DNA from 3 places in the Kitasatospora sp. NPDC127111 genome. Region 2 is predicted to be linked to each of the others. Evidence: riboswitches for the same ligand, from Rfam matches in the RefSeq annotation. Region 2 holds a riboswitch; each other region holds the start of a gene.
What was found. A riboswitch is a leader RNA that binds a small molecule or an ion and turns the genes downstream of it on or off. The one in region 2 is predicted to bind cyclic di-AMP.
Positions count from the first base shown of each region.

Region 1: linked by a shared signal. The riboswitch ahead of ACFVHB_RS17640 (peptidoglycan DD-metalloendopeptidase family protein) and the one ahead of ACFVHB_RS23925 (hypothetical protein) in region 2 are both predicted to bind cyclic di-AMP.
Region 3: linked by a shared signal. The riboswitch ahead of ACFVHB_RS38985 (transglycosylase family protein) and the one ahead of ACFVHB_RS23925 (hypothetical protein) in region 2 are both predicted to bind cyclic di-AMP.

Region 1 is NZ_JBHXTG010000025.1:57,792-61,057, forward strand. It holds gene ACFVHB_RS17640 (peptidoglycan DD-metalloendopeptidase family protein) at 211-1,245, opposite strand; cyclic di-AMP (ydaO/yuaA leader) riboswitch at 1,249-1,408, opposite strand; gene ACFVHB_RS17645 (MFS transporter) at 1,719-3,266, shown strand, end outside.
Region 2 is NZ_JBHXTG010000042.1:4,074-7,339, reverse strand. It holds gene ACFVHB_RS23930 (hypothetical protein) at 1-99, shown strand, start outside; gene ACFVHB_RS23925 (hypothetical protein) at 201-1,436, opposite strand; cyclic di-AMP (ydaO/yuaA leader) riboswitch at 1,439-1,563, opposite strand; gene ACFVHB_RS23920 (MoaF N-terminal domain-containing protein) at 2,027-2,356, shown strand; gene ACFVHB_RS23915 (alpha/beta hydrolase) at 2,597-3,266, opposite strand, start outside.
Region 3 is NZ_JBHXTG010000130.1:2,508-5,773, reverse strand. It holds gene eno (phosphopyruvate hydratase) at 1-473, opposite strand, end outside; gene ACFVHB_RS38985 (transglycosylase family protein) at 868-1,791, opposite strand; cyclic di-AMP (ydaO/yuaA leader) riboswitch at 1,793-1,962, opposite strand; gene ACFVHB_RS38980 (cytochrome P450) at 2,189-3,266, opposite strand, start outside.

The sequences.
Region 1 (3,266 bases), on a different contig from region 2:
CGGCCTCCAGGAACGACAGCGGCCGGCCTCCGGGAACGACAGCGGCCGGCCCGGCCCGCGAAGTGCTTCGCGAGCCGGGCCGGCCTGCCTGGGCGTGTCCCGCGCCCGTGTTCCGCCGAAGGTGCGTCGATCACCCGGTCGAGCGGTCACCCGACATGACCATCCCGGGAGGTCGTTCGCCCCGCACCCGGCGGGAGTCTGGACCCGGCGTCAGAGGGAGACGCCGTGCGCCCGGAGGTAGGCGATCGGGTCGATGTCCGAGCCGTACTCCGAGCCGGTGCGGATCTCGAAGTGCAGGTGCGGGCCGGTCACGTTGCCGGTCGCACCGGAGAGGCCGATCTGCTGGCCGACGGTGACGGTCTGGCCGACCGTGACGCCGATCGAGGACAGGTGCGCGTACTGGGCGTACTTGCCGTCGGCGAGCTTGATCTCGACCTCGTTGCCGTAGGCGCCGCCGTTGCCGGCCTTCACCACGGTGCCGGCCGCGACGGCGCGCAGCGGGGTGCCGGTGGAGGCGACGAAGTCGACGCCGGTGTGGTGGCCGGAGGCCCACATCGAACCGGCGACGCCGTAGGCGGTGCCCATCTTCGGGTTGGCCAGCGGGGCGACGTAGCCGGAGGTGGAGGCGACGGCGGCCGGGGCCGGGGTGGCGGCCGGAGCGGCCGGCTTCGCGGCCGGAGCGGCCGGCTTGGCGGCCGGGGCCTGCGCGGGCTTGGCGGCCTGGACCGGCTTCGGCGCCGGGGCGGCCGGCTTCGCGGAGTCGTTCGAGGCCTGCGGCTTGGCGGCCGGGGCGGCCGGCTTGGCGGCCTCGGCGGCCGGAGCGGCGGCGGCCTTGGTGCCCAGCGCCAGCTTCTGGCCCGGGAAGATCAGGTTCGGGTTGGCGCCGACGACCGAGCGGTTGTGGTCGTACAGCGCGTGCCAGCCACCCTCGACGTTCTTCGCGGCGGCGATCTTCGACAGGGAGTCCCCGCTGACGACCTTGTAGCTCTCCTCGACCGGGGCGGCGGCCGGCTTGGCGGCCTCAGCGGCCGGAGCGGCCGGAGCGGCGGCGGCCGGAGCGGCGTCGACGCTGGTGGCGCCGGTCCAGGTGCTGGTCTGCGCGGGCTTCGCGGCCGGGGCGGTGTGGGCCTGGGCGGTGATGGTGGTCACCAGCGGGAGGGCGAACGCGGCGCCGGTGACGGCGGTGGCGATGCCGATGCGGGCGGCGCGGGGCAGGGAAACGCGACGGCGAGCGTGAGCGGGCATGGAAGATTTCCTCTCCGACGCCTGCGAGGTGAGCTGTCGGGTTCGGGCTGGAGTTGCCCGGCCGCATGCGCGGCTTCACCCCAAGCCGGACCGCGAATTCCGGTCCGGCGACTTACCTTTGGGTCCCCCGCTCCTGCCGTACAGAGTTCAGTTCGTACCACCGGGCAGCGGCAGGACTAGGCGTTCCACCCGGTGGCCACCCGGGCTGACGCCGGGCGGTCGCTGAACTAAAACCCATCCGTCCGGGTGAAGCAATGTCGATCTCTTGAACCCGCAACAAAGCCCCGGAAGGCCGTGACGCTCCGGATGATCGGCTGCACAGTACGTGCACAATCGATTAACCGCGCGCCACTGATCCGCGACACTCCGCCTATTTCGGTTTCCCTCCGCATGCGTTCGCCCACGGAAAGCCATCCGCCGACACGCCCCCGGTGAGCCTTGTCACGTGGCGCCCGGGGGCGGACGATCGGGCCGTGGCCACCCCCGAGGCCGGCACCCTGCGCCTGGGCACCGCGCAGGGCCGCTGGGTACTACTGGCGACGGTGCTCGGATCCAGCATGGCGTTGCTCGACGGCACCGTGGTCAACGTCGCCCTGCCCCGGATCGGCGAGGACCTCGGCGCCGAGCTCGCCGCCCTGCAATGGACGCTGAACGCCTATCTGCTCACCCTGGCCGGGCTGATCCTGCTCGGCGGCGCGCTCGGCGACCGCTACGGCCGGCGAAAGATCTTTCTGCTCGGCGTGGTCTGGTTCGCCGCCGCCTCGGCGGCCTGCGCCGCCGCGCCCACCATCGAGGTGCTGGTCGCCGCCCGCGCGGTGCAGGGCGTCGGCGGGGCGCTGCTGACCCCCGGATCGCTGGCGATGCTCCAGGCGGTGTTCCACCCGGACGACCGCTCGGCGGCGGTCGGCCTCTGGTCCGGCCTCGGCGGGGTGGCGGCCGCGGTCGGCCCCTTCCTCGGCGGCTGGCTGGTGGACGGCCCGGGCTGGCGGTGGATCTTCCTGCTGAACGTCCCGCTGGCCGCACTGGTGGTCGTGGTGGCCTCCCGCCACGTCCCGGAGAGCCGCGACGAGAGCGCGACCGGCCGGTTCGACGTGCGCGGCGCGGTCCTGGCCGCGCTGGCGCTCGGTTCGATCACCTACGCCCTCACCGCCGCCGGTGACGGACTGTCCGCCCGGGTCTGGGTGACCGGTGCGGCCGGGCTGCTGCTCGGCGCGGCCTTCGTCGCGGTCGAGCGCCGCACCCCGGAGCCGATGCTGCCGCTGGGCCTCTTCTCCTCCCGGCTGTTCACCGCGGTGAACCTCGTCACCCTCTGCGTCTACGCGGCCTTCAGTGGCGTCTTCTTCCTGCTGGTCGTGCAGCTGCAGATCGTCTCCGGCTTCTCCCCGCTGGTCTCCGGGCTGGCCCTGGTGCCGATCACCGTGCTGATGCTGGCGCTGTCCGCCCGGGCCGGCCGGCTGGGCAAGCGGATCGGCCCGCGGCTGCCGCTCACCGTGGGCCCGCTGCTCTGCGCGGCCGGCGTGCTGCTGATGCTGCGGATCGGCCCCGACGCCTCGTACTGGACGGACGTGCTGCCGGCCGTCACCGTGATGGGCTGCGGGATGGTGCTGCTGGTGGCGCCGCTCACCGCGACGGTGCTGGCGGCGGTGGAGGTGCGGCACGCGGGCATCGCCAGCGGGGTGAACAACGCCGCCGCCCGCGCGGCCGGCCTGCTGGCGGTCGCCGCGCTGCCCGCGCTGGCCGGCCTCAGCGGTGACGACTACCGGGTGCCCGCCGCGGTGGACTCCGCCTTCCGGACCGCGATGCTGATCTGCGCCGGGCTGCTCGTCACCGGCGGGCTGACCGCGTTCGCCACCGTCCGCGGCAACGTCCTGACGGCCGAGGACCACCCGGTCGCCGAGCCGGACTGCCGCTACGCCTGCGGCACCAACGCCCCGCCGCTGGACCCCGGCCACCTCACCACCGACGGCGCCTCCGGCCGGACGACGGAGGGCCCCGCCACCGGAACGGCGGCGGGGCCCTCG
Region 2 (3,266 bases):
ACCGGGGGCTGGGTGGCGGTGCGCAGCGACGACGACCGGAACGAGGCGAACAACAAGCGGCCGTTCGAGATCCCGGTCGTCGAGACCGCCGAGCGGTAGGCACCGACCCGCCGGTGGGCGCCTACCCGCCGGTAGGCACCGACCCGGCGGTCGGCGCCCACCGGCGGTCAGCGGGGGCGGCGGTCAGCGGTGGACGCGGATCAGCGGTAGACGCGGACGTAGTCCGCGGCGAAGGTGATCGGCGCCGTGCCCTGCGGCGCGGGGTGGTACTGCCCCGCGCTCAGGGACAGGTTGAGGATCAGGTACGCCGACCAGTTGGTGCCGACGCCCGTGCCGTCCGAGAAGACCTTCACGCCGTTGATGTACCACTCGACCGAGGTGGCACCGTAGTGGGTGCCGACCGTGACCCACTTGTCGTGGGCGATCGCGTTGGCGTCGGTGACGTACTTGTGGTTCGGGTTGATGTGGTTGGTCAGCTCCAGCAGGTTCGCGTTGTCCGTGTGGTACTCGAAGGTGTCGATCTCGCCGTGGGTGCCGCTGGTGCTGTTCCACGTCCACAGCGCCGGCCAGGCACCGGTGCCGGCCGGGAGCTTGACCCGGGTCTCGACGTAGTCGCCGGTCTTCACCTCGAAGCCCTCGGTGGAGTACTCGGTGGTGAGCAGGCCGGTGTCCCAGGACTGCTTGCCGTTCTCCAGCGTGTGGGTGCCCGGCTTGGCGGTGAAGGTGGCGACGCCGCCGGAGACGTTGACGTTGTTCTTGTTCAGCCAGTCGAGCTTGTTGTCGTTCGGGTTGTGGTCGCCGTAGTGGTACGAGCTGCTCTTGTCGGCCGTCCAGCGCGAGCCCAGGGCGAGGCTGTTGAACTCGTCCGACCAGGTGAGCTTCTTGCCGGCGACGGGCGCGGCGGTGGTGGGCGTGCTGGTCGCGGTGGGGGTGGACGTCGGGGCGGGGGCCGGCGTCGGCGCCGGGGTCGCGGAGGCGGCCGAGACCACCAGCTGCCGCGAGGGCAGGTTGTGCCAGGCGCCGCCGAGGTCCTGCCAGAAGCCGAACTGGGTGTAGGTGCCGGCCGGCAGCGTGCGCGAGCCGGTGGTGATCGACAGGCCGCTGGGGCAGATCTGCGCGTTGGCGACGTTGCCGGGGAAGTCGAGGTTGTGGCCGGCCGCGTCGCGCACGCCGACGCCGACCGCCTTGGCGGTGAAGCAGGCCGAGGAGTGGACCGTCAGCGCGGCCCTGGTGGCCTGGCCCGCGACCATGGTGGCGGGGGTGAGCTTGTCCTGGGTGACGGTCGGCGTGGCCGCCTGGGCGGTGGTCGCCGCCTGGACGCCGAACAGTCCGGCGCCGCCGATGGCGAGCGCGCCGGTGACGGCGAAGGCCGCGTTGCGGCCGCGGTGGGAGGGGCGGGCGTGGCGCGCTGCGGTGCGCCGGGCAGGCTTCTGCATGGCAGTGTCCTCTGCGACGCCTGCGAGGTGAGCTGTCGGGTTCGGGCTGAGGTTGCCCGGCCGCCTGTGGAGCGGCTTCACCCCTAGCCGTGGCCCGGGCGCGGGAGCGCACGGGCCTGGCACTGACCTGGGTCCCCCGCTCCCGTCCATCGTGGTGCTCGGCTGCCCGCCGGCGGGTGGACGGGACTCGGCGTCCCGACGGCGGAGGTCCGCGAAGCGGACGCCCGAGCAGGCTAGGCAGGCCGTCCGGGACGCGACAACTCGACGGCGGTTGTTGTCGCGCAGGTCACACCCGAAGCGGCGGAGTTGATCAACGGCGGTACGAAGTTGATCAGTTGAGTCAGCCCGGACGGGCGGCGGGTCGCCGGCCGGGGGCCCGGCGCCCGGCAGGGGCCCGGACCGCCGCCGGGGCGCCCGGGTGCCGGGGCCGCACGCGGGCGGCGGTCGGCGGGTGGCGGGCGGCGGGTTCGGGCGGGCCCGTGCCGTGGCGGGGTGTCGACAAGTCCACCCCGGAGGTCATCCGGTCGGATAGGTTGGAGGTCCCCACGCGGTTCCGTACCGCACCACGAGAGACGAGGACCCGTCCCGCCATGACCGCGCCCCTGCCCGGCTTCGCCGGCCGCACCTACCTCTTCCAGGTCGACAACGGCGCGGCCTTCCGCAACGCCTACTCGGCCGACGGCAAGCGGCTGCGCTGGGAGGGCCTCGGCGAGTCGGCCGGCCAGTGGGAGGACGTCGCCCTGCACGTCGCCGAGGTCGGCCCGGACCTGTACTTCGTCAGCTGGACCGAGCAGAGCGGCATCACCGTCAGCCACGTGATGGACCTCGGCAAGCTGACGGTGCGCGCGTTCTGGACGTACGAGGGCGAGGGCGGCCGGGTCGGCGAGCTGCACACCGGAACGCTGGAGCCGGTGGCCTGAGGCACCGAGCGGCAGGACGCCGGGCCGCTCACCTTCCCGGGTGAGCGGCCCGGCGTCTCGCGTTCGGGAGTCGGCCGGTAGCGGTCCCGTCGGCCCGCCGGTAGCGGTCCCGTCGGCCGGCCGGAGTCGGCCCGCAGGAGTCGGTCCGACCCGGCCCGAAACGGTCTGACCCGGCCCGATCGGGATCGGTGCGGCCCCGAGCGGTCCGGACCGCTCGGCGAGGGCGGGTCCGGACCGGGGTCAGACCGGCTGGCCCGGGACGGTGAGGTGCTGGGAGAGCCACTCCAGCGAGGACGGGAGCAGCTTGCTCCACGTCTCGAAGTTGTGGCCGCCGGTCTGCAGCATGCTGTACGAGACCTTCATCGGCGGGTTCACGGCGGCGACGAAGGCCTCGGTGTCGCGCCGGTAGTCGCCGTCGCCCTCCTTGGTACCGGCGAGCAGCACGGACACCTTGGGCTGCGGCAGGTTCTTCAGCCGCCACATCAGGTCGGCCTCGTTGCGGCGCTGTTCACTGCCCTTGAAGAGGTCCGGCACGGTCGGGTCGTCGGCGGCGTTGTAGTAGCCGGAGAGCGAGACGGCGGTCGGGAAGACGTCCGGGTGCCGCATGGCGAGCTTGAGCGCGCAGTAGCCGCCGGTCGAGTTGCCCATGAAGGCCCAGGCCTGCGGCGCGGAGGAGACCCGGAAGCTCGCCTGGATCGCGGACGGGACGTCCTTGGTGAAGTACGCGTCCGACTGGGCGCCGCCCGGGATGTCCTCGCACTCGGTGTCCGCCGGCAGCGCGGGCGACGGACGCACCATCACCATCACGGTCGGCTGCATCCGGCCCTCCTGGAGCAGCTTGAGCGCCGCGCCCGGGTAGTTCAGCCGGGTGACGAGGTTCTTGGCGATGCCGGGGAAGCCGGTGGAGATG
Region 3 (3,266 bases), on a different contig from region 2:
GAGTCCGCGTGCGAGCCGCCGTTGAGGATGTTCATCATCGGGACCGGCAGGACGTGCGCGTTCGGGCCGCCCAGGTAACGGAACAGCGGCAGGTCGCTGGCCTCGGAGGCGGCGTGCGCCACGGCGAGCGAGACGCCCAGGATGGCGTTGGCGCCGAGCGAGGACTTGTCCGGGGTGGCGTCCAGGTCGAGCATGGCCTGGTCGATCAGGCGCTGCTCGGTGGCGTCGTAGCCGACCAGCTCCGGGCCGATCTGCTCGATGACGGCCAGGACGGCCTTCTCCACGCCCTTGCCGAAGTAGCGGTTCTTGTCACCGTCGCGCAGCTCCAGCGCCTCGAAGGCGCCGGTGGAGGCACCCGAGGGGACGGCGGCACGGCCGGTGCTGCCGTCGTCGAGGCCGACCTCGACCTCGACCGTGGGGTTGCCACGCGAGTCGAGGATCTCACGGGCTACGACGACATCGATGGACGGCACGAGGCATCTCCTAGCGGAAGCAGGTTCGGCTGACGGTGGGTGCTGTCGGCCGGACGATTGCGGAGTCGTTACGACCAGAGCCTAACCGCACGGGCTCCCGGGGCCACGCTGACCTCGGCCCCGTCTCAGCGTGTGGCCGCTCTACCCACCGGTAGTTCACCTGGTTGCCCGGCGGAAGGCGACCAGACGGGGACGAAGGGGCCGAATCCGGCCCCCGTTCGCGGTGTCGGCGGGCTCCCGGCGGTCGGCGTCGGCACGCTCCGGCGGTGGCCGGCGTCGGTGGCCGGCGGCGGCACGCTCCGGCGGTGGCCGGCTGCGGTGGCCGGCTGCGCTGGTCGGCGGCGGTGGCCGGCTGTGGTGTGCGCCGGCCCGGTCCCGCCGGGCCGGCGGCGGATCAGCCGAGGTTGAGCACCTGGCCGGGCAGGATCAGGTTCGGGTCGGCGCCGACCGTGCCGCGGTTGCCGTCGTACAGCGTCTGCCAGCCGCCGGAGACGTCGTGGGCGGCGGCGATGCCGGCCAGCGTGTCCCCGGACCGGACGGTGTAGTCGTGGCCGGAGCGCTGCTGGGTGACGGGCGCGGCCGGGGCGCTCTGCGCGGCCGCCGGAGCCTCCTGACCCGTGGTCCGGCCCGCGGCCTGGCCCGCGGCGTGGCCGGCGTACTGCTGGTAGATGTCCTGGTGGCTGGTCCAGTACCAACCACCGTCGTTCTGGTACCAGTACACCTTCGCGTCGGCGTCCCAGCCGTCGTGGCCGGAGAACGCCGGGGCCTGGGTCTGCTGCTGGGCCTGCGGCTGCGCGTACTGCTGGGCGGCGGGCTTCTGCGCCTGCGGCCCGGCCGGCTGGGCGGGCTTCTGGACCGGCTTCGGCTGGGCGGGCTTCTGGACCGGCTGCTGCGCGGCGGGCTTGGCGTCCGCCGAGGTGTCGACCGCGGCCGGGGCGCCGCCCTTGCTCAGACCGGCCTTCTGGGAGCAGACCGGCCAGGCGCCCGGCCCCTGCGAGGCGAGGACCTTCTCGGCGACCGAGATCTGCTGCGCCTTGCTGGCCTGGTTGGCCTGGGGCGCGTACGACGTGCCGCCGTACGCCTTCCAGGTGCCGGAGGTGAACTGCAGACCGCCGTAGAAGCCGTTGCCCGTGTTGATGCTCCAGTTGCCGCCGCTCTCGCACTGGGCGACCGCGTCCCAGGTGGAGACCGGGGCGGCCGAGGCGCCGGTGGCGGTGAGGATCGGCATCGCGAGTCCGACGCCGGCCACACCGGCGACGGCGATGGCCTTCTCGGCCTGGGTACGACGACGGTGACGGCCAGTTCCAACGAACAGCATGAAGGTCCCTCTCCGCACGCCTGCGAGGTGAGCTGTCGGGTTCGGACCGGGAGGTGGCCCGGCCGCCGTGCGCGGAATCGCTTCCGCTCGGGCGGCTTCACCCCGAGCCGTGGGGAACGGCAACAAACCTGGTTCCCCCGCCCCTGCCCAGGGTTCTGGTCGGTTTCCCGTGACGCGGCGGGCAGGATTCGGCGTCCCGCGCACGAGGTCCGCAGCTGCGAACTCAACGGAGAGTAGACAGATCCTCTTACCAATCACAAGCTCATATCGCCGATATCACACAGAAATTACGGCGTGTGGTCGATCGCCCACCAACGGAGGCGGTATGTCCGCTTTGATGGTGGTTCAACCCCCGGAAAACGACGCACCGGCGACGTCTCGTCAGCGTGTCGGAGCCTCAGCCGGAGGTGTCGGCGGCGCCGGCGGACGGCTCCACGGCCTTCTTCTCCGGGCTGAATTCGACCGGAAGCTCACGAAGTCCACGCATGATCAGACCGCCGCGCCAGCGCAGATTGTCCGGGCTTTCGGCAAGCCGCAGATCCGGCAGCCGGGTGAGCAGGGTGGCCAGTGCCGCCCGCCCTTCGAGCCGGGCCAGCGGGGCGCCGATGCAGTAGTGGATGCCGTGCCCGAAACCCAGGTGCGGGTTGTCCGTCCGGGTCAGGTCTAGGCCGTTCTCGTCGGCGAACCGCGCGGGGTCCCGGTTCGCCGCGGCGAGCACCACCAGCACCGGGTCGCCGACCGGGATCTCCACCCCGCCGATGGTCAGCGGGCTGGTCGCGAAGCGCCAGGTGGCCAGCTCCACCGGCCCGTCGTAGCGCAGGAGTTCCTCGATCCCGGTTTCCAGCAGGCCGCTCTCGCCACGGGCGACCGACTCCTGCAGCAGCGCCCGCTGGCCCGGGTTGCGCAGCAGCGCGTACGTGCCGTTGCCGATCAGGTTCACGGTCGTCTCGAACCCCGCGAACAGCAGGATGAAGGCCATCGCCGCGGCCTCGTTCTCGGTCAGGTGCTCACCGTGGTCGCTGGCCCGGATCAGGCCGGAGATCAGGTCGTCGCCGAGGTCCGCCCGCTTGCGGTGGATCAGCTCGGCGAGGTACGCCCGCATCCGCTTCACCGCCCGGCCCACGCCGCCGCGTTGGCCGCTGCCGTGCCCCGGCTTCGTGTGCCGCAGCATCATCCCGGCCCAGTCGCGGAAGTCGTCCTGGTCCTCGGCCGGCACGCCCAGCATGTCGCAGATCGCGTAGATGGGGAGCGGGAAGGCGAACTCGTGGATCAGGTCGGCGCTGCCCCGGGCCGCGAAGCCGTCGATCAACCGGTCCGTGAGCTGCTGCACCCGCGGCTCGAACTCGGCCACCCGGCGCGGCGTGAACGCCTTCGACACCAGCCGGCGCAGCCGGGTGTGGTCCGGCGGGTCGATGTTCAGCAGGTGCGTCATCAGGTCGGCCTGGCGCTCGCCCGGGATGCCGACCCGGCCGGTG